One region of the Serratia sp. C2(1) genome, then DNA from elsewhere that is predicted to be linked to it. Evidence: riboswitches for the same ligand, from Rfam matches in the RefSeq annotation. Region 1 holds a riboswitch; each other region holds the start of a gene.

Region 1 (5,100 bases):
CCTCGGGGCGCAGGCAGTTGCGCCCCAGGTCGTTTTATTTCCAGTCGGGATTGCTCTCGAACTGTTTTTTCAGCAGCGCCTTCATGTTTTCGTCCGGCTTGCCCAGCCATTGGTATTTGGCGTACTGCTTCGGATGATCAACCGCTTCCGGCTTATCTGCCACCTCGACGCGCACGCCCCAGGCCTGGGATTTGTCTTCTTTAAACGCCACGATCAAAAAGTTGTTGGCGCAGTCGTGCGGCTTGCACAGATTGCCCACCAGGTAGTTCTGCCCCTTCCAGCTCAGGCTTTGCGCCGGAGTGGAAGTGCCCATCCCCTTGCGCGCCCAGCCCGGCAGGCGAGCCTGCCCCTTCACCATGTTCTGCCAGCTGGTTTGATAGCCCGGCTGCTGGATCACGTCCGAGGTGGTAACAATCTGCTGGGCAACGCTGCCCGCACTGAGGCTGAGTAACGCGCCGAAGATGGCGCAGCGAAGTGCGTTTTGTCCTGTCATGGCCTTCTCCCTTGGTTAAATCCGCTCGTACCCGGCGAGCGCCGGGCATGGATCCAGTCTGACCACAACAACGACAAAAAGTTGAATCACCACCACGCGTGAAAATGATGTACCGGCCCGATACCGTGCCCCACTTCCAGGGTATCTGCCTGCTGCAATGCCTTTTGCAGATAGTCCTTGGCGGCGGCGACCGTGCCGGCCCAGTCTTCATGACGCGGGCGCAACGCAGCCAGCGCAGCGGAAAGCGTGCAGCCGGTGCCGTGCGTATGACGAGTCGCCACGCGCGGTGCAGTGAAGCGCAGTTCCTGCCCCGCGCTGAACAACCAGTCCGGGCTTTCGTTTTCGCTGAGGTGGCCGCCCTTCATCAGCACCGCCTGGCACCCCATGGCCAGCAACGCCCGGCCCTGTTCGCGCATCTGTTGCTCATTTTCCGCCGGGGCGCACGCCAGCAGGGCCGCCGCCTCCGGCAGGTTCGGCGTGATGATCGACACCTGCGGCAGCAGTTCGCGGCGGATAGACTCTACCGCCTCCGGCGCCAGCAGGGGATCGCCGCTTTTCGCCAGCATCACCGTGTCCAGCACCACGAACGGCGGCCGGTAATGCCGCAGGCGTTCGGCCACCGCCTGCACGATATCGGCGTTGGCCAGCATGCCGATCTTGGCGCTGTCGATGCGCACGTCGCTGAATACCGAATCCAACTGGGCGGCGACAAACGCCGGATCGATGTTATATACCGACTGTACGCCACGAGTATTTTGCGCCACCAGCGCGGTGATCACGGAAGTGCCGTAAGCCCCCAGTGCAGAAAAGGCTTTCAGATCGGCCTGGATGCCGGCGCCGCCGCTCGGATCGGTGCCGGCGATGGTCAAAGCGTTAATCCGTTTCATTGCAGCTCCTCCGCACGCAGTTGATACAGGGCGTCGAGGAACGCCGGGGTAAAGCTGCCCGGCCCCGTAGCCCGGTGCGTGGCCCGCTCGCCGCAAAGCGACATCACCCGGCAAGCGGTCGCGACGTTGTCCAGCCGATCGCCCGACAGGCTGCAAAATGCCGCCACCACCGCCGACAGCGCGCAACCTGTGCCCACCACCCGCGTCATCAGCGCATCGCCACCGGCGACCGCCCAGTCGCGCCGGCCATCGGTGATGTAATCCACCACGCCGGTTACCGCCACCACCGCGCCGCTGAGCTGCGCCAGTTCCCGTGCCGCCGGCAAAGCCGCCAGCGAGTCGTCGGTGCTGTCTACGCCGCGCCCGGCGCTCTGCCGGCCGCTCAGCGCCATAATTTCAGACGCGTTGCCCCGGATCGCCGCCGGCTTCTCGCCCAGCAAACGACGGGCAAAGGCGGTGCGGTACGCCAACCCGCCTACCGCCACCGGATCCAGCGTCCAGGGCGTTCCCGCCAAATTGGCGGCTTCTACCGCCACCAGCATGGATTCGGCGCGCGAGGCATTGAGAGTACCGATGTTGATTAACAGGGCACTCGCCATCTGGCTGAACTGCGCCGCTTCGGTCGGTTCCACCACCATCGCCGGGGAAGCGCCAAGCGCCAGCAATACGTTAGCCGTCAGCTCCTGCACCACTTCGTTGGTCAGGCAGTGAATCAGCGGGGGCTGTTGTTTGAATTGGGTCAGACAGGCCGCGGCGCGGGCGCCGGGTAAAGCATCAGGTCGAGCGAACATATTCCTCCCAACCGGCGTTCAAGAAGGCGGGTACCGGTTGGGGCACCGAGACTTCCCTACGCTGGCATAATCCAGATCAGGTAATACGGGTAAAATCTCAGCCCCTTGGGGCACCCCGAGTCAAGGAGGCCATTATTGGGGTTGCTGCCGGTGAGGTCAATCGCGCTATAGTGTCAAAAAACAAAAAGGAGCTGCCATGCAAACAAGACCCTACCGAGAAGCCGATCGCCCGTTCTTGCGCACCCTTTATCTGGCTGCGCGCAAGGCGGCGTTCACGTGGCGCGATACCGAAGATTACCGGCTGGAGGATTTCGACCGCTCGACGCTGGGCGAGGATATCTGGGTGGCGGAAGATCAGGGAAAACTGCTGGGGTTCGTGTCGATCTATCGCCAGGATAACTTTATTCACAACCTGTATGTCGATCCTCACTTGCCGCCACGCGGCGTCGGCACGGCCCTGCTGCAAGCGGCGGAGCGAACCTTTACCGCGACCGGCTCGCTGAAATGCCTGGTGAAAAACGAGAAGGCGCTGGCGTTTTACCATAAGCATGGCTGGCAAAAGATCACCACCGGCAACGACGGCGGCGAAGAATACTACCTGCTGCATTCGCCTAAAAAATAGTCTTGTCTGCTGTGAACCAAACCTGAAAAGGCCTGACATCGTCAGGCCTCTGGAGCGGCTCAGGCTACAAGCCGCGGGTTACCCTTGCAAAACGATATCCTGCATCGCAGGGATATAACCGTAATCATAGACCTCGCGTACAAAGGAACGGTCGCCTTCCAGCACAATGCGTACCGTTGGCGCCTCAGTCCCGCCGATACGGTAATCTTCGCCGACGGTCGGCACGCTGTCGATAAACGACGTCACCAAACCATTCGGCATCACGCAGTGCGAATACGTCTGGAAAGGCTGTTCCGGCGGGTTACCCAGTACCAGGCCTGAGGCGTTCATCGGCGTGTAAGGCCCGGTCAGGCTATCGCTGACAAAACCGTATACCCCATCCGGCCCGGTCAGCCCTTCGGCATAGGTGAACTTATGGCTGATGGTGAACAGGTAATACTTGCCGTCCTGGAACACGTAGTGCGGGCGTTCGGTCTGATCGTTGACGCCCACCGCCGTGACCAGCGGCGGCAAAATCTCCCACTCTTCACCGCTGTGATCCTTCGCCACCGCCAGGCCGATACAGCCCACCTGGAAACGTGCGCCGCCCACCTCTTCATGGCCCGGCGGCACCAGCCCCAACTCATCCGGACCAACCACATGCGAACCGCGATCGCCGGCTACGTTGCCTTCGAACACCATATACAGCTTGCCATCCTGCGGATCGATAAACGGGCTTGGGTCACGGAAGTTCCAGTAGGCATTCTGCGCTTCGGTCTGGTAATACACCCCATCGGCCTCGAACAGCGATTTCACCTCGTTGAAGTCCTGCAGTTGCACGCCGTCATCCGACGTCACAATGCGGCCGCGCACTTTGGCAATGGTGGCACCCGGTGTCACGCAGGTGTAATACAGGTCGATGTCGCCTTCGTTATTCAACAAGATCGGGGTACCGGCCCATTCACGCGTCGTCGGTGAAACCCCTTCCGCCATCACCCGGCCGCCGAAGATCCAGTCTTTGCCGGTACGGGAATACCAGTAACACATGCGTGCACGGCCGTGGCGATCTTCCCAGTCACGCTTGATGTCGTAATTGCCATTGCCATCAATATACTGGGGGTCATGCGGATGGCGATCGGCGGTCAGCGTCAAAATCACTGACCAGCCGTTGACGGAGACCACGGTGCCATCCAGGGTGCGCAGCGGCATGGTGTCCCAAATGAACACGCTGTCACTCATTACCGGAAAATCGGCGCTCACCAAAGGTTGCGTGGTGGTCGGATCCTTTTCGTTGACTTTCAGCGCCTCTGCGCGGGTCCAAATGGTCGGTTTGTAATTTACGTTTGTCATAATGATTTCCTCTTAGCAAGTAGGCTCCCCCATGCCGGGAACGACGGCGGCAGGAGCACGATGAGCGCGGCAAAATTTGGCACGCTGCGGCTGATGAGTGGCCGTGTCGCTATATTGCTAAATCGGTTTGGCTAATGCATGCGGTTAGGTTTGTGTGAGGCGCCAGACAAACCCTAAAGGTAAGAATGGCGAAATGAGTGGGTTAAGAGAGGGACAACCGGGTTAGCCGCTGTGAGCCGAGAGCCTTTCAGCGCTGCCAAACGTCAATGCAATAATGCGAATGGATTTCATTTGCGTTAAAGACTATCCTCCGGTTTATCTCTTACAGGCTATTCAAGGAATGGACATGCAACATCAAACGGATACCCGTTTCCCGGACGCCGCGGCGGCGGACTACGATCGCCGTATTCTGACGCTGGTACCCGGCTATCAGTTCGCCCAGTCGCTGCTGACCGCCACCCTGGCGCAGACGTTACCGCCGCAGGCGCGGCTGCTGCTGGCCGGTTGCGGCACCGGCAGCGAACTGATTGCGTTGGCGGATATCGGCCCGCAATGGCTTTTCAGCGCCGTGGAACCTTCCGCCGGCATGCTGGCGGCTGCACGAAGCAAGGCGGAAATGGCAGGCTGTGAACCGCGAGTCACCTTCCACCAGCAACTGCTGTCTCAGGCGCCGCAAGGGCTGCACGACGCCGCCGTTTGTTCGCTGGTGCTGCACTTTATTGCCGATGACGGCGCCAAGCAGGCCTTCCTGCAACAGTTGGCCGCACGGTTGTCGCCAGGTGCGCCGCTGCTGCTGTTCGACTATCAGCCGGATGGCCTGCCGGTCAGCCACTATCAGCATTGGCTGCAAAGCGCCGGGCATTCCCTCGACGGCGCACGTGAGGTGATTGAACGCACCCGCAGCAACTGGCATCCGCTAACGGCGCAGCGCGCCCGATTGCTGCTGACGGAAAGCGGTTTTACCTCACCGCAGTTGCT
Region 2 (5,100 bases), on a different contig from region 1:
TAAAAAAACCAGTGGGTATGACCCCACTGGCTGGTGAACAACACCATTACTCAGAAACTTTTTTGCTGCCGCAAACTCAGAGATGCTCGCGATATTGCTTGTCCGTCATATCGAGGCTACGCCCCACCGTTGCACGTGAGCGCCGCTGGCGGTCATTTGGGCGTGCAGCAAGGCGCGTGTCGTGAGGTTTGGTGGGCCAAATAAGCGGCGCGCAACACAGATGTGCGCTCAAATGGCCCCAGCCCTTCGGGTCGCGCCCCAAAAACCCGTTTTCTGTGTTGGCGGGCTTGCCCATAGCCCACTATGGGCTGCTCCCTTCGTCGGGATAACGGGCTTTTGGGTCTGCGACGGCACCACGGTCAACGGTGGGACGTAGCCTAAGATCCCACTGTGTCAGATGGGCCAACATATCCAGCCGGGCCTGTTCCGGCACCAGGCCCAGCCAGTCGGCGTGCTGGCGGCGCACCGCGCTGAAATAGCGCTGATAGAACTGTTCTGACAAGAAAGCTTTCATCATTCGCCCTCCCCCTTTCATTGAGGAAAATTATCGGCGTAATATGGGGAAAGATAAATTGATGAATTGATGCCGGAGCCTTCCTCTTTTATGTCTACCTCACGTTTGCAACAGCAGTTCATTCGCCTGTGGCAGCGCTGCCACGGCGAGACCACCGACACCACGCTGCAAGAGTTGGCCGAAGTGCTCACTTGCTCGCGCCGTCACGTGCGTTCATTGCTCGGTGCCATGCAACAACAAGGGTGGCTGACCTGGCAAGCGGAATCGGGGCGCGGCAAGCGTTCGCGGCTCACCTTCCACTACACCGGCCTGGCGCTGCAGCAGCAGCGGGCAGAAGAGCTGCTGGAGCAGGACCGCATCGATCAACTGGTGCAACTGGTCGGCGATAAAAACGTGGTGCGGCAAATGTTGCTGTCCCAGCTTGGGCGCAGCTTTCGGCAGGGTAAACACATCTTGCGCGTACTCTACTATCGCCAGTTGTACAACCTGCTGCCCGGCTCGGCGCTGCGCCGTTCGGAAATTCACCTGGCCCGGCAGATTTTCAGCGGCCTGACGCGGATAAACGAGGAAAACGGGGAACTGGAGTCGGACCTGGCTCATCACTGGCAGCCGCTGACGCCCTTGCACTGGCGTTTTTATCTGCGCCCGGCGATACATTTTCATCACGGCCGCGAGCTGGAAATGGACGATGTGATTAGCTCCCTCACTCGTCTGATCCCTCAGCCGCTGTTTTCGCATATCGAGAGCGTGACCTCACCGACGCCTTTCGTGATTGACGTGCATCTGCACAGCCCCGATTACTGGTTGCCCTGGCTGCTGGGCAGCGTGCCTGCCATGATCCTGCCGCGCGAATGGCAAAGCATGCCGGAGTTCTCGCGCCATCCGGTCGGCACCGGGCCGTACAGCGTGGTACGCAACCACCGCAGCCAGATGAAAATCCACGCCTTCGATGACTACTTCGGCTACCGGGCACTGATTGATGAGGTGAATATCTGGGTGTTGCCGGAGCTTACCGAAGAGCTGGTGCATTCCGGCGTGCAACTGCAGGCGGATGACACCGGCAACAACGAACTGGAAAGCCGGCTGGAGGAAGGCTGCTATTTCCTGCTGTTCGATCAACGCTCTCCTTTGGCGGCCGATCCGGCCATTCGCAGCTGGCTGTGCGAGCTGATTAATCCCATCTCGCTGCTGAGTAATGCCGGGCCGGTTTATCAACGCTATTGGTCACCGGCCTATGGCATCCTGCCGCGCTGGCATCACAATCGTGCGCTGGCGCAACAACCCAAGCCGGCCGGGCTGACCGCGTTGACGCTGACCTACTACAGTGAACACTCGGAATTCCACGCCATTCAACAGGCAATTGAACCGCTGTTGGCGCTGCACGGGGTGCGGCTTAACGTGCAGGTGGTGAGCTACGACGCCTGGCATAAGGGGGAAGCGGCCAGCGATCTGTGGTTGGGTAGCGCCAACTTCTACCTGCCGCTGGAGTTTTCGCTGTTCGCCACCCTGTATGAGCTGCCGCTGATGCAGCACTGCATGAATGAAGATCTCGCCGCAGATGCGGCGCTGTGGCGCGCCAATGCCCTGCCGCTGGCGGATTTTTGCCAACGATTGGTCAAGGGTCACCAGTTACACCCGCTGTTTCATCACTGGCTGCAACTGCATGGCCAGCGCAGCATGCGCGGCGTGCGAATGAATACCCTTGGCTGGTTTGATTTTAAATCCGCCTGGTTTGCGCCGCCGGAAGCATAAGCGCCTTTCGCCGACGCCCGTTAGTCTCTACAATAGCGCCGTCTCAACGGGGTGCGAAACGGTGGCGGCGCGATGAAAACGCGGTGCGCAGGTTTTGCTGAGAACAAACCCGTCGAACCTGATCCGGTCAATACCGGCGGAGGGATTTGAGCATAGCGACCCGGTTTAATCACCTCGCCCTCAGATACCTTTGCCCCCTTATCTTTCAGGAGTGCAAAGTGGTCAAAAAAAGCCTGCCCTTATTACTGTTGTTGTGCGCCGTACCGGTGTTTGCCAAACCCACGCTGACGGTCTACACCTATGATTCCTTCGCGGCCGACTGGGGCCCTGGCCCGGCGGTGAAAAAAGCGTTCGAAGCGGACTGCAACTGCGAGCTGAAATTCGTCGCGCTGGAAGACGGCGTTTCGCTGCTTAACCGCTTGCGCATGGAAGGGAAAAACAGCGCTGCCGACGTGGTGCTGGGGCTGGACAACAACCTGTTGCAGGCCGCGCAGCAAACCGGCCTATTCGCGCCTAGCCGCATTGACGGCGCCAAACTGAGCGTGCCGGGCGGCTGGCAGGATAAAACCTTCGTGCCTTATGACTACGGTTACTTTGCCTTCGTTTACAACAAAGAAAAGCTGAAAAACCCGCCAAAGAGCCTGCAGGAACTGGTCAACGGCGATCAAAACTGGAAGGTGATCTACGAAGACCCGCGCACCAGCACCCCAGGCCTGGGCCTGCTGCTGTGGATGCAGAAAGTGTTTGGCGACAAAGCGCCGGAAGCCTGGCAGAAACTGGCGAAGAAAACCGTCACCGTCACCAAGGGGTGGAGCGAAGCCTACGGCCTATTCCTGAAAGGCGAAGGCGATCTGGTGCTCAGCTATACCACCTCCCCGGCTTATCATCTGATCGAAGAGAAGAAAGACAGCTACGCCGCGGCCAACTTCAGCGAAGGCCATTATTTGCAGGTGGAAGTGGCGGGCAAACTCAAGGCCGGCAAGCAGCCTGAACTGGCGGAGCGCTTCATGCAGTTTATGGTGACCCCGGCGTTCCAGAACGCCATCCCAACCGGTAACTGGATGTACCCGGTGATCAAGACTCAACTGCCGGCAGGCTTTGATCAAATGACCGTCCCCCAGACCGCGCTGCAATACAGCGCCGAAGAGGTCGCCAAACAACGCGGTAGCTGGATCCGGGCATGGCAAACCGCCGTCAGTCGCTGATCCCGCACTGGCTCTGGCCGGGGCTGCTGGCCGCCGGCCTGATCCTGGCCGTCGCCGCGCTGGCGATGGGCTCGCTGTGGCGGCACGCACCGGAAAGCGATTGGCGCGGCCTGTGGCAGGACAGCTACCTGTGGCACGTAGTCCGCTTTACCTTCTGGCAGGCATTGCTGTCCGCGCTGATCTCGGTGCTACCCGCCATAGCGCTGGCCCGAGCGCTGTACCGCCGCCGCTTCCCCGGCAGACTGTTGCTCCTGCGGCTGTGCGCCATGACGCTGGTACTGCCGGTATTGGTGGCGGTATTCGGCCTGCTCAGCGTGTATGGCCGACAGGGCTGGCTGGCATCGCTGTGCGGCTGGCTCGGCATCAACTACAGTTTTTCCCCCTATGGTCTGCAGGGCATCCTGCTGGCGCATATGTTCTTCAATCTGCCACTGGCCGCCCGCCTGCTGCTGCAGGCGTTGGAAAATATTCCGGTCGAACAGCGCCAACTGGCGGCTCAGCTCGGCATGAACGGCTGGCAACAGTTCCGCTTCGTCGAGTGGCCGGCGCTGCGTCGCCAGACCCTGCCTAGCGGCGCACTGATCTTCATGCTCTGTTTCGCCAGCTTCGCCACCGTGCTGTCACTGGGCGGTGGGCCGCAGGCCACCACCATAGAACTGGCGATCTACCAGGCGCTCAGCTATGACTACGATCTTAGCCGCGCCGCCCTGCTGGCACTGATCCAGTTGGCGTGCTGTCTGGGGCTGGTCGTGCTCAGCCAGCGCCTGAGCCAGGCGCTGCCGGTCGGCAGCACCCAGGCCCACATCTGGCGTAATCCCGAAGACAGCCTGTGGCGTCGCGCCAGCGATTTTCTGCTGATCGCCGCCGCCCTGCTGCTGCTGCTGCCCCCGCTGCTGGCGGTAATTGCCGATGGCGCCAATCAGACGATGGTCACCGTCCTGCAACAGCAGGTGCTGTGGCAAGCGCTGTTCACGTCATTGCGTATCGCGCTCGGTGCCGGCGCGTTGTGCGTGGTGTTGACCATGATGTTGCTGTGGAGCAGCCGTGAACTGAAGCTGCAACAGCGGCTGCGCTGGGGCCAAACGCTTGAACTGAGCGGCATGGTGATTCTGGCGATGCCGGGGATCGTGCTGGCCACCGGTTTCTTCCTGTTGTTGAGCGATACTGTCGGGCTGCCGCAATCGCCCTATGCTTTGGTGATCCTCACCAATGCGCTGATGGCGGTACCCTACGCCCTGAAGGTGCTGGAAAACCCGATGCGAGACCTGGCCGAACGTTACAACCCGCTGTGCCTGTCGCTGGGTATGCACGGCTGGCAGCGGCTGCGCTGGATCGAGCTGAAAGCGCTGCGCCGCCCGCTGGCGCAGGCGCTGGCTTTCGCCTGCGTGCTGTCGATCGGCGATTTCGGCGTGGTTGCCCTGTTTGGCAACGAGCAGTTCCGCACCCTGCCTTTTTACCTGTATCAGCAGATCGGCGCCTATCGCAGCAATGACGGCGCGGTCACCGCACTGTTGCTTCTGTTGCTGTGCTTCCTGCTGTTTACCCTGATCGAACGCTTACCGGGGCGCTCTGCCCAATAGATTTCAAGCTGCAGCAAGGCGGCGACTGAACGCATTCCCAGGAGCTTAG
Region 3 (5,100 bases), on a different contig from region 1:
GCGCGATGGATTCGACCATCGGGTTCAACGCTTGCAACTGACGCTGTGCCAGAGCGGCTTTGCCTTTGGAAATGTCGGTGCTGCGGTAAAGGACCTGACGCTGCAGATTGGTGATGTGCAGCGTATCGTCATCGGCCAACAGCAGCTTACCGACGCCGGCAGCGGCCAGGTAGAGCGCGGCGGGGGAACCTAGTCCCCCCAGGCCGACCAGCAAAACCGATGCCTGCTTAAGCTTTTCCTGGCCTTGCGGACCTACGTCCTCCAACAGCAGCTGGCGGCTGTAGCGCAGAAATTCTTGATCGTTAAGCATCGAATCACTCCTTGCCTTCGATCAGTTGCAAAAGCTGCGCGGTGGCCGCACGCCAGTCCGGTGCCTTGGTGATGGCGCTAACCACCGCCACGCTGCCGACGCCGCAATCCAGCACCGCCGTCACGCGATCAATCCCGATCCCGCCGATCGCTACCGTTGGATAGTCACCCAGTCCGGCGACATGGCGTTTCAGCTCAGCCAGGCCTTGGGGCTCGGAAGGCATCTCTTTGGTCTGGGTCGGGAAGATGTGCCCCAGTGCGATATAGGAAGGTTTCACCGCTATCGCCCGGGCTAATTCGGCATCGTCATGAGTGGATACGCCAAGCCGTAATCCTGCCCGATGGATTGCCGCCAGATCGGTGGTATCCAAATCTTCCTGGCCGAGGTGCACGCCATAGGCGCCGTGCTTGATCGCCAGTTGCCAGTAATCGTTGATAAATAGCCGGGCGTGATAGCGCTTGCCGAGGGCAATGGCGGCGGCGATATCATCCTCGACCTGTTCATCCGGCAAATCCTTGATGCGCAGCTGGATCGTGGTCACGCCCGCCTCCAGCAGGCGGGCAATCCATTCAACGCTGTCGACGACCGGGTATAATCCCAGCCTGTGCGGCGTGGCGGGGAAAGGCGTGGCGATTTCAGTCATTGTTCATCTCCTCCTGCAGGGTATCGGCGCTGTGGTACAACTCGCTACCCCGTGAGCGGAACTCGGCTGACATCTTCTCCATGCCGGTTAGCTGCACCTCTATCGGCTTGGCAGCCTCCTGCGCGGCGGCGTAGTCGCGGACCTCTTGCGAGATCTTCATCGAGCAGAACTTCGGCCCGCACATTGAGCAGAAGTGGGCGATTTTTCCGGATTCCTGCGGCAGGGTTTCGTCGTGGTAGGCTCGGGCGGTGGCGGGATCGAGCGCCAGGTTGAATTGATCTTCCCAGCGGAATTCGAAGCGAGCTTTGGACATGGCGTTATCGCGGATTTGCGCGCCCGGATGCCCTTTGGCCAGGTCGGCGGCGTGGGCGGCAATTTTGTAGGTGATCAATCCCTGCTTCACGTCTTCTTTGTTTGGCAGACCGAGGTGTTCCTTCGGCGTGACGTAGCACAGCATGGCGCAGCCGAACCAGCCGATCATCGCGGCCCCTATGCCGGAGGTGAAGTGGTCATAACCCGGTGCAATATCGGTAGTCAGCGGGCCCAGGGTATAGAACGGCGCTTCGTGGCAGTGTTCCAGCTCTTCGGTCATGTTGCGGCGGATCATCTGCATCGGCACGTGGCCAGGGCCCTCGATCATCACCTGCACGTCATATTCCCAGGCAATTTTTGTCAGTTCGCCCAGCGTGTGCAGTTCGGCGAACTGCGCTTCGTCGTTGGCGTCCTGAATCGAGCCGGGGCGCAGGCCGTCACCCAGCGACAGCGATACGTCATAGGCGGCGCAGATTTCACAAATTTCGCGGAAGTGTTGATACAGGAAGTTTTCCTGATGATGCGACAGGCACCATTTGGCCATGATCGAACCGCCACGGGAGACGATGCCGGTCAGGCGTTTGGCGGTCATCGGCACGTAACGCAGCAGCACACCGGCATGGATAGTGAAGTAGTCGACGCCTTGCTCGGCCTGCTCCAGCAGCGTATCGCGGAACATTTCCCAGGTCAGATTCTCCGCCACACCGTTCACTTTTTCCAACGCCTGATAGATCGGCACCGTACCGATCGGTACCGGGCTATTGCGCAGGATCCATTCGCGGGTTTCGTGGATATAGCGGCCGGTGGACAAATCCATCACGGTGTCCGCACCCCAGCGGGTGGACCACACCAGCTTCTCCACTTCTTCTTCAATCGACGAAGTCACTGCGGAATTGCCGATATTGGCGTTGACCTTCACCAGGAAGTTACGGCCGATGATCATCGGTTCGGCTTCCGGGTGGTTGATATTGGCGGGGATGATGGCACGTCCGGCGGCCACTTCCTGACGAACGAATTCCGGCGTGATGTTTTGCGGCAGGTTAGCGCCCCAGCTTTGGCCGGGATGCTGGTGGCGCAACACTTCACCACGGATGCGCTCACGGCCCATGTTTTCGCGGATGGCGATGAATTCCATTTCCGGGGTGACGATGCCGGCGCGCGCGTAGTGCAACTGGGTGACGCATTTGCCCGTCTGAGCTTTGCGCGGCTGCGGCAGATGCTCGAAGCGCAGATGATCCAGCCCTTCGTCCGCCAGGCGCTGCTGGGTGAACCCGGAACTGACGCCTTTGAGGGCCTCGGTATCGCCACGTTCTTCGATCCAGCCGGCGCGCAGTTTCGCCAGGCCGCGGTGCACATCGAGTTCGGATTGCGGATCGCCGTACGGGCCGGCGGTGTCGTATACCGGGATAGCTTCGTTCTGCTCGTATTGCGGGTTGTTTTTGTCGCCGCCAATCAGCGTCGGGCTGAGCTGGATTTCACGCATCGGGACCCGCACATCGCTGCGCGAGCCTTGCAGATAGATGCGGTGTGAATTGGGAAAGGATACGCCCTGCAGAGTGTCGATAAACTGCTGGGCTTCTTCGCGCTGCTCTTTACGAGCGCGTGGTTTTTTAACGTTAGACATAGCAAATTCCTACCAGTGTAATGAGTTGGGAAAATTGCTTGTCTGGAGCTCGGAGGGAGTAATGATGCTGGCCGGCAAGGCGGGGGTATCCCCGTTCGGGAAGCCCTGCCTGTGGCGATAGATTACTCTTGTTCCCTTCGCGGGTATTAACCCGATCAGGTTCCGCGGATCCCGAATTAACGGTCTCAGCCTGGCCAATTTGATGAGCAAATCAGCGCTAGGCACTCCGACAAGATGCCCTCCAGTATAGGAGGGATAATAAAAAAAACTACAAAATTCTAACGCGTCTGATCCAGTGCTTTATCCGACAGAGGTTGCTGCGAGGCTTCCGTCGCCAGTTGGATCAACTTATCTTCCAGGGTAAAACGTGCAGCAAGCGTTTCGCCGATATCCGACAGCGCCTGGTGGAGTTCCATGCACACGTCCTGATCGATATCTACTTCGGTATAGCGATCGTGGAAAGCCATGATCTGCTCGGTATTGACCCAAAGTTTGGGGTAGATGTTCACCGATAGCGCCATTTTCGGACTGGGTGCGCCTTCCACTTGTTTGATAATTCTGTCATAGATATGAAAATGCCCGGCAGAGAGATAATCCACCAAATTATGGCAAAAGTTCTCCAGCGCTTTTTCATTCAGCGGCGTATGCTTTTCTTTGTTCGGTTTGATGCCCACGAGGGTGCAATAGGCGACAAGCAACTGCTTGCGTGCCTGAAGCCATTGATCAACTAATTCATTACTACCACCAACGCGCTGAGTCAGGCTTTCCAAACGGTTGAGCATGTTTGACTCCGTAAGTAATAAAAAGTAACAGTAAGTTATTAAAATGTAACAAGGCCGATTTGTAGAGTGCCAGTGAAGCTGAGGTTGTGCAACAACGATATGGAACTTGCATTAACGGGTAATGAAAATGGCTGGTGGATCGTCAGCCATGAAAGCAAACTTTGGTTACCGCACGGTGAATTGCCGTTCGGTTCGGCGGCGGCGTTTTCCCTGCAGGGGCGAATGGCGCGCACCATTGGCGAGTGGGAAGGGCTGCCGGTGTGGCTGGTGCGTCAGACGATGCCGCAGGATATGGGCTCGGTGCGTCAACTGCTCGAGCTCGATCGCGGGTTGTTTCAGCTTGCCGGGCGCGGCGTGCAACTGGCCGACTTTTACCGCTCTCATCGCTTCTGCGGTTATTGCGGCCATGAGATGCACCTCAGCCGTACCGAGAGCGCCTGCCTGTGCGGCCACTGCCGGGAGCGTTACTACCCGCAGATTGCACCCTGCGTAATCGTCGCTATTCGGCGTGACGATGAGATCCTGCTGGCGCAGCATGTGCGTCATCGCGGCGGCATTCATACTGTGCTGGCCGGTTTTGTCGAGGTCGGCGAAACGCTGGAACAGGCGGCCGCGCGCGAGGTGATGGAAGAAAGTAATATTGAAATCAAAAACCTGCGTTATGTCACTTCTCAACCCTGGCCGTTCCCGCATTCGCTGATGATGGCCTTTATGGCCGATTACCACCGCGGTGAGATTCGTCACGATCCGAAAGAGCTGCTGAACGCCGGATGGTACCGTTATGACCAGTTGCCGCTGTTGCCGCCACCCGGCACCGTGGCGCGCCGCCTGATAGAGGACACCGTAGCCTTATGCCGTGAGCAATAAATCGCTACAATAACGGCAGATGAATAAGGGAGCCCTATGATGAATGAGTTGAAGAACGATCGTTACCTGCGCGCGCTGCAACGTATGCCGGTGGATGTGACCCCCGTATGGATGATGCGTCAGGCCGGTCGTTATTTGCCGGAGTACAAAGCCACCCGCGCTCAAGCCGGCGATTTCATGTCGCTGTGCAAGAACGCGGAGTTGGCCTGTGAGGTTACGCTGCAACCGCTGCGCCGCTATGCGCTGGATGCCGCCATTCTGTTCTCCGATATCCTCACCATTCCCGATGCCATGGGGCTGGGCCTGTATTTCGAAGCCGGTGAAGGCCCGCGCTTCTCTTCGCCCATCACCAGCCGTGCCGACGTGGACAAACTGCCGGCGTTCGATCCGGAAGTGGAACTGGGCTATGTGATGAACGCGGTACGCACCATCCGTCGCGAACTGAAAGGCGAAGTGCCGCTGATTGGCTTCTCCGGCAGCCCGTGGACGCTGGCGACCTATATGGTGGAAGGTGGCAGCAGCAAGGCCTTTACCAAGTTGAAAAAAATGATGTACGCCGAGC
Region 4 (5,100 bases), 590 kb from region 1:
GGATCCAGGACTGGAGATCGCGGATCGGGCCAGGCGTTTTGGCCTGATTCAACGGATAGCGGCTGAACTGCAACTGGCCGCCGGGGCGGCGAAGAAACATCACCAGATCTTGCGCCACTTCGCGCGCCTGAATAAAACCGTAATCGTCTTCAACCAGCGCCAGGGTGAGATCGAAACCGGAGCTGACGCCGCCGGAGGTCCAGACCGGCCCGTCCTGAACGTAGATCGGCCCGTTTTCGACCTTCACCTTCGGGAAACGAGATTGCAGGGTATCCAGCAAGCGCCAGTGCGTCGTCGCCCGGCGTCCTTCGAGCAAACCGGCTTCGGCAAGCAGCAAGGCCCCGCCGCAAACGGAAGCGATGCGGCGTGCGTTGGGGGCGGCGCGGCGGAGCCAGCCTGCAACAAACGCGCCTTCTTCCTCGGTCGCCCCTTTTCCGGTGACAATGACAGTGTCACGTTTCTGTTCAGGGTCGAGATCGGCAAGGCGATGATCGGCCAGCAAATTCAATCCGGACGACCCATGCACCACCCGATGAGATTGCGTGGTAGCGACTTCGATCCGATAAAGCGGAGCGTCGTTGGGCCTCAAGCGGTTGGCTTGCATCAGGATGTCGGCGATACCCGCCGACTCAAACAGCATGCCCCCTTCGGGGACGATAATCAGAAATGTATGCATGGCCTTAAAATACAATTTGAGCAAAATAAGTCAACAACGCGCATTTCATGCCACCCTGGCCGCCATCGATTTTCCGCTCAGGATATCGCCAGAGCAACGCCGGTAACGCGTTCGAGTACCGCCAACAGCGCATCCTGAAAAGCCGGATCGCGCGCGGCGGCATGCGGCTCCAGGCGGCGCTGGTGATGCCAATAACCGCCGGAAACGCCGGCCTGCGCATCTGCGCGGGTCACCAACCACTCCTGCGTCAGGTGCCCCAGGCGCAGATCGTCGGGGGCGTTTTCGCCGCCCATCTTGGTCGGCACCCAACCGGGATCGACCGCACTGCTGACCACGTCCGGCCAGCGGCGGGCCACGGCGGCGGCGAGCGCCGTCACCCACAGTTTGCTGTCCGAATAGGAGACGGGGGTGCGCCCACTCCAGTCCACTTTTTCGAGCGCCGCGCGACCGTCGAAATGCATGCTGCTGCTCAGATATACCAACCGCGCCGGGCGAGCGATAAGCGCCGTCAACAGATAAGGCGCGATCACGTTGACCGCCAGCACCTGCGGCCCGGTGAAAACGCCGGCATTGTGAATGACCGCATCCGGACGTCCGATGCGGTTCACCTGTTCGGCCACCTCTCGGGTCTGCTGCAGATCAGACAAATCGCCGGTGACCGCCAGCGCGCCGCGGTCCAGCAAATCGCGCACGCCGTGGAGCCGGCCCGGCTCACGCGCATGAACGATCACCTGATGGCCTTCGCCCAGCAGGGTTGCCGCCGCCGCGCGCCCCAACCCGTCCGCCGAGCCGGTAATGAAAATACGAGACATGGCCTGCCTCCTTTATTGTTGAGACATCAACGCCAGCCCAGCGCCGGGGCGACATGGGTGAGGATCGACTCAATCACGTGCGCGTTGTAATCGACGCCCAACTGGTTAGGCACGGTTAACAGCAAGGTGTCCGCTTCGGCAATGGCTTCGTCCTGCGCCAGCTGTTTGATCAGTTCTTCCGGCTCGGCGGCGTAGCTGCGGCCGAAAATCGCCCGGGTTTGCTGGTCGATATACCCGACCTGATCGCCTTCCTTGCCGCTGCCGCCGAAGTAGCTGCGATCCTGCTGGTTCATCAGCGCAAAGATGCTGCGGCTGACCGACACGCGCGGCTCGCGCGGGTGGCCCGCTTCTTTCCAGGCGGCGCGGTAAGCGCGGATCTGCTTGGCCTGCTGAATGTGGAAAGGCTCGCCGGTTTCGTCGTTTTTCAGCGTCGAGCTTTGCAGGTTCATCCCCAGTTTTGCCGCCCACACCGCGGTGGCGTTGGAGCTGGCGCCCCACCAGATGCGGTCGCGCAGGCCGGCGGAAAAGGGTTCGATGCGCAGCAGCCCCGGCGGATTGGGGAACATCGGCTGCGGGTTCGGCTCGGCGAAGCCCTCACCGCGCAGCGCATCGAGCAGCACCTCGGTGTGGCGACGGGCCATATCGGCCTCGGTCTCGCCCTCTGCGGGCGTATAGCCAAAATAGCGCCAGCCTTCGATAACCTGCTCGGGCGAACCGCGGCTGATGCCGAGTTGCAGCCGTCCGCCTGAAATCAGATCGGCGGCTCCGGCGTCTTCCACCATATAAAGCGGGTTTTCATAGCGCATATCAATCACGCCGGTACCGATCTCAATGCGTTGGGTTTTGGCGCCGACGGCGGCCAGCAGCGGGAACGGGGAGCTGAGCTGGCGGGCGAAGTGATGCACGCGGAAATAGGCACCGTCCGCCCCGAGCGCCTCTGCAGCGACTGCAAGATCGATGGATTGCAGCAGCGCATCCGCCGCAGAACGAGTACCGGACTGTGCCGAAGGCGTCCAGTGACCAAAAGAGAGAAAGCCGATCTTCTTCATGGGAGTGTTCCTCAGAGTCAACGTTACCGGATTACAGTGCAAAAATGCCGCCGCCGGTGCCAGAAAAATCGTCGCGAATCGCACTAAACGAACCAATTGCCGCCCCCGCCGATCCCCCTCGCCCGAGCATTGTAATCAAAAAGCAAATATCGTATAACAGGCTCCTCCGAGGGGTGTCCTGTTACGGGCTGAGATGGCGCAAGCCGAACCCTTTGAACCTGATCTGGGTCATGCCAGCGAAGGGACGGGTCGGCAATCACGCTCTCGGTCATTGCCTGTTCATACCTCAGCGCGCCCGGATCTCCACTCACTTTTGGAGGTCCCATGTTTACTCCCCTTTTCGATAACGGTCTTTACGGACGGCTGCGCCAACAGGCAGGCGCGGACTGGCAGGACTACGTTGCCCACCCTTTTATTCGGCAACTGGCCGCCGGCACGCTGCCTGAATCCGCATTCCGCCGCTATCTGACCCAGGATTACCTGTTCCTGATCCATTTCGCCCGCGCCTACGCCCTGCTGGTCAGCAAGCTACGCACGCTGCCGGAGATGCGCGCGGCCACCGCTTCGCTCAATGCCATCGTCGCCGAACTGCCTTTGCACCTGGCTTACTGCGCCGGTTGGGGGCTGGGCGAACCCGAGATTGCCGCCGAACCCGAGGCGACGGAAACCCTGAACTACACCCGCTATGTGCTCGATATCGGCCACTCCGGCGATGCGCTGGATCTGCTGGCCGCGCTGATGCCTTGCGTCGCAGGCTATGCCGAGATTGGTCTGCGCCTGCTTGACGACCCGGCGACGGTGATGGAGGGCAATCCTTACGCCTCGTGGATCCGCAACTATGGCGATAAAAACTATCTGGCCGGCGTGCAGGCGGCTCTCGATCTGCTGGAGAGCGTGGGCCACCAGCGTGGCGCAGAAAGCCGCTTTGCCGAGCTTGCGGAGATTTTCACCACCGCCACCCGGCTGGAGTCCGCCTTCTGGCAGATGGGGTTGAACGCCTCATGAGTGACCGCATCGCGCCGCCCGGCATTCAGGTGCGGGATCTCAGCCTGCGCTTTGGCCGGCAGGTGATTTTCGATCGGCTGAGTTTCGATATTGCCGGCGGCAGCGTTGTCGCCCTGCTCGGCGCCAGCGGCACGGGCAAAACCAGCCTGCTGAAGATTATCGCCGGGCTGATGCTGCCCACCGCCGGTGAAGTGACCGGCAGCGATGGCCTGCCGATAGCCGGCCGCATCGCCTATATGGGGCAAAAAGACCTGCTCTATCCGTGGCTGACCGTCGCCGAAAATATCAGCCTCGGTGCGCGGCTGCGCGGCGAAAAAGCCGACCGGGAATGGGCCGGGCATCTGCTCGAGCGCGTGGGGCTGAGCGGTTACGCCAAAGCCCTGCCCTCGGCCTTGTCCGGCGGTATGCGCCAGCGCGCCGCCATCGCACGCACGCTGTATGAACGCCAGCCGATTGTACTGATGGACGAGCCCTTCTCGGCGCTGGACGCCATCACCCGCGCCATGATCCAAACCCTGGCGGCCGAGCTGCTGGCGCAGCATACCGTACTGTTGATTACCCATGACCCGATGGAAGCCTGCCGTCTGAGCCATCGCCTGCTGGTGCTTTCCCGCTACCCCGCCGGCATTGACGATACGCATGTCATCGGCGGCCTGCCGCCGCGCGCGCCGGACAATCCCCATCTGCTGAAAAGCCAGGGCGAACTGTTGGCGCAACTGATGAGGGCCGCCGAATGACGCTACGGGTTGAAAACCGCCTGCCGCGGGTGCGCCGCAGCCTGACGGTGTTCGCTGGTTTGTTGCTGCTGTGGTGGCTCATCACGTTGGGAGATATTCCCGCTTTTTTGCTGCCTTCGCCTTCTGCGGTAGCGCAGGCGCTGTGGAGCGGGCGCGCCTATCTCGCTTATCACACGCTGATCACCGCCTCGGAGATTGCCTGCGGGCTGGGGATTGGGGTGTTGCTCGGCGCGGCGCTGGCGCTGTGCATGATCTATTCACCCCGGCTGCAACGCTGGCTGATGCCACTGGTACTGACCAGCCAGGCGATACCGGTGTTTGCGCTGGCACCGCTGCTGGTGCTGTGGTTCGGCTTCGGCATGAGCGCCAAAGTGGCGATGGCGGTACTGGTGATCTTCTTCCCGGTCACCTCCGCGTTCTTTGATGGGCTGCGCCGGGTCAATAACGATTATCTCGATCTGGCCCGCACCATGGGCGCTTCCCCCTGGGCACAACTGCGGCATGTGCGGCTGATGGCGGCGCTGCCGGCCTTTGGTTCCGGGTTGCGCATGGCCGCCGCCGTCGCCCCCATCGGCGCGATTATCGGCGAATGGGTCGGCTCGGCGGAAGGGTTGGGCTACGTGATGCTGAACGCCAACGCGCGCATGCAGACCGACGTCTGCTTTGCCGCGCTGTTTATTCTGGTGCTGATGACCGTCTTGCTGTGGATGACGGTGGATGCGCTGCTGCTGCGCCTGATCGCCTGGGCGCCGGAAAACGACTGATAACTTTTTAACGACTGGGGTAAGAAATGATCAAGCAAACCTTCTGCGGGCTGATGC

The links. A riboswitch is a leader RNA that binds a small molecule or an ion and turns the genes downstream of it on or off. The one in region 1 is predicted to bind thiamine pyrophosphate.
Region 2: linked by a shared signal. The riboswitch ahead of thiB (thiamine ABC transporter substrate binding subunit) and the one ahead of thiM (hydroxyethylthiazole kinase) in region 1 are both predicted to bind thiamine pyrophosphate.
Region 3: linked by a shared signal. The riboswitch ahead of thiC (phosphomethylpyrimidine synthase ThiC) and the one ahead of thiM (hydroxyethylthiazole kinase) in region 1 are both predicted to bind thiamine pyrophosphate.
Region 4: linked by a shared signal. The riboswitch ahead of tenA (thiaminase II) and the one ahead of thiM (hydroxyethylthiazole kinase) in region 1 are both predicted to bind thiamine pyrophosphate.

Annotation. Positions count from the first base shown of each region.
Region 1 is NZ_JAZFBA010000001.1:191,985-197,084, reverse strand. It holds gene V2S86_RS00955 (inhibitor of vertebrate lysozyme family protein) at 35-493, opposite strand; gene thiD (bifunctional hydroxymethylpyrimidine kinase/phosphomethylpyrimidine kinase) at 580-1,380, opposite strand; gene thiM (hydroxyethylthiazole kinase) at 1,377-2,171, opposite strand; TPP riboswitch at 2,208-2,299, opposite strand; gene V2S86_RS00940 (GNAT family N-acetyltransferase) at 2,368-2,793, shown strand; gene V2S86_RS00935 (glycoside hydrolase family 68 protein) at 2,872-4,122, opposite strand; gene V2S86_RS00930 (class I SAM-dependent methyltransferase) at 4,469-5,100, shown strand, end outside.
Region 2 is NZ_JAZFBA010000002.1:391,270-396,369, reverse strand. It holds gene sgrT (glucose uptake inhibitor SgrT) at 302-514, opposite strand; gene sgrR (HTH-type transcriptional regulator SgrR) at 605-2,266, shown strand; TPP riboswitch at 2,304-2,429, shown strand; gene thiB (thiamine ABC transporter substrate binding subunit) at 2,485-3,471, shown strand; gene thiP (thiamine/thiamine pyrophosphate ABC transporter permease ThiP) at 3,447-5,051, shown strand.
Region 3 is NZ_JAZFBA010000009.1:16,238-21,337, forward strand. It holds gene V2S86_RS24885 (HesA/MoeB/ThiF family protein) at 1-310, opposite strand, end outside; gene thiE (thiamine phosphate synthase) at 315-953, opposite strand; gene thiC (phosphomethylpyrimidine synthase ThiC) at 946-2,889, opposite strand; TPP riboswitch at 3,005-3,128, opposite strand; gene rsd (sigma D regulator) at 3,168-3,671, opposite strand; gene nudC (NAD(+) diphosphatase) at 3,771-4,538, shown strand; gene hemE (uroporphyrinogen decarboxylase) at 4,578-5,100, shown strand, end outside.
Region 4 is NZ_JAZFBA010000001.1:784,480-789,579, reverse strand. It holds gene V2S86_RS03635 (GlxA family transcriptional regulator) at 1-676, opposite strand, end outside; gene V2S86_RS03630 (SDR family NAD(P)-dependent oxidoreductase) at 754-1,488, opposite strand; gene V2S86_RS03625 (LLM class flavin-dependent oxidoreductase) at 1,515-2,537, opposite strand; TPP riboswitch at 2,697-2,799, shown strand; gene tenA (thiaminase II) at 2,862-3,542, shown strand; gene V2S86_RS03615 (ABC transporter ATP-binding protein) at 3,539-4,279, shown strand; gene V2S86_RS03610 (ABC transporter permease) at 4,276-5,043, shown strand; gene V2S86_RS03605 (ABC transporter substrate-binding protein) at 5,070-5,100, shown strand, end outside.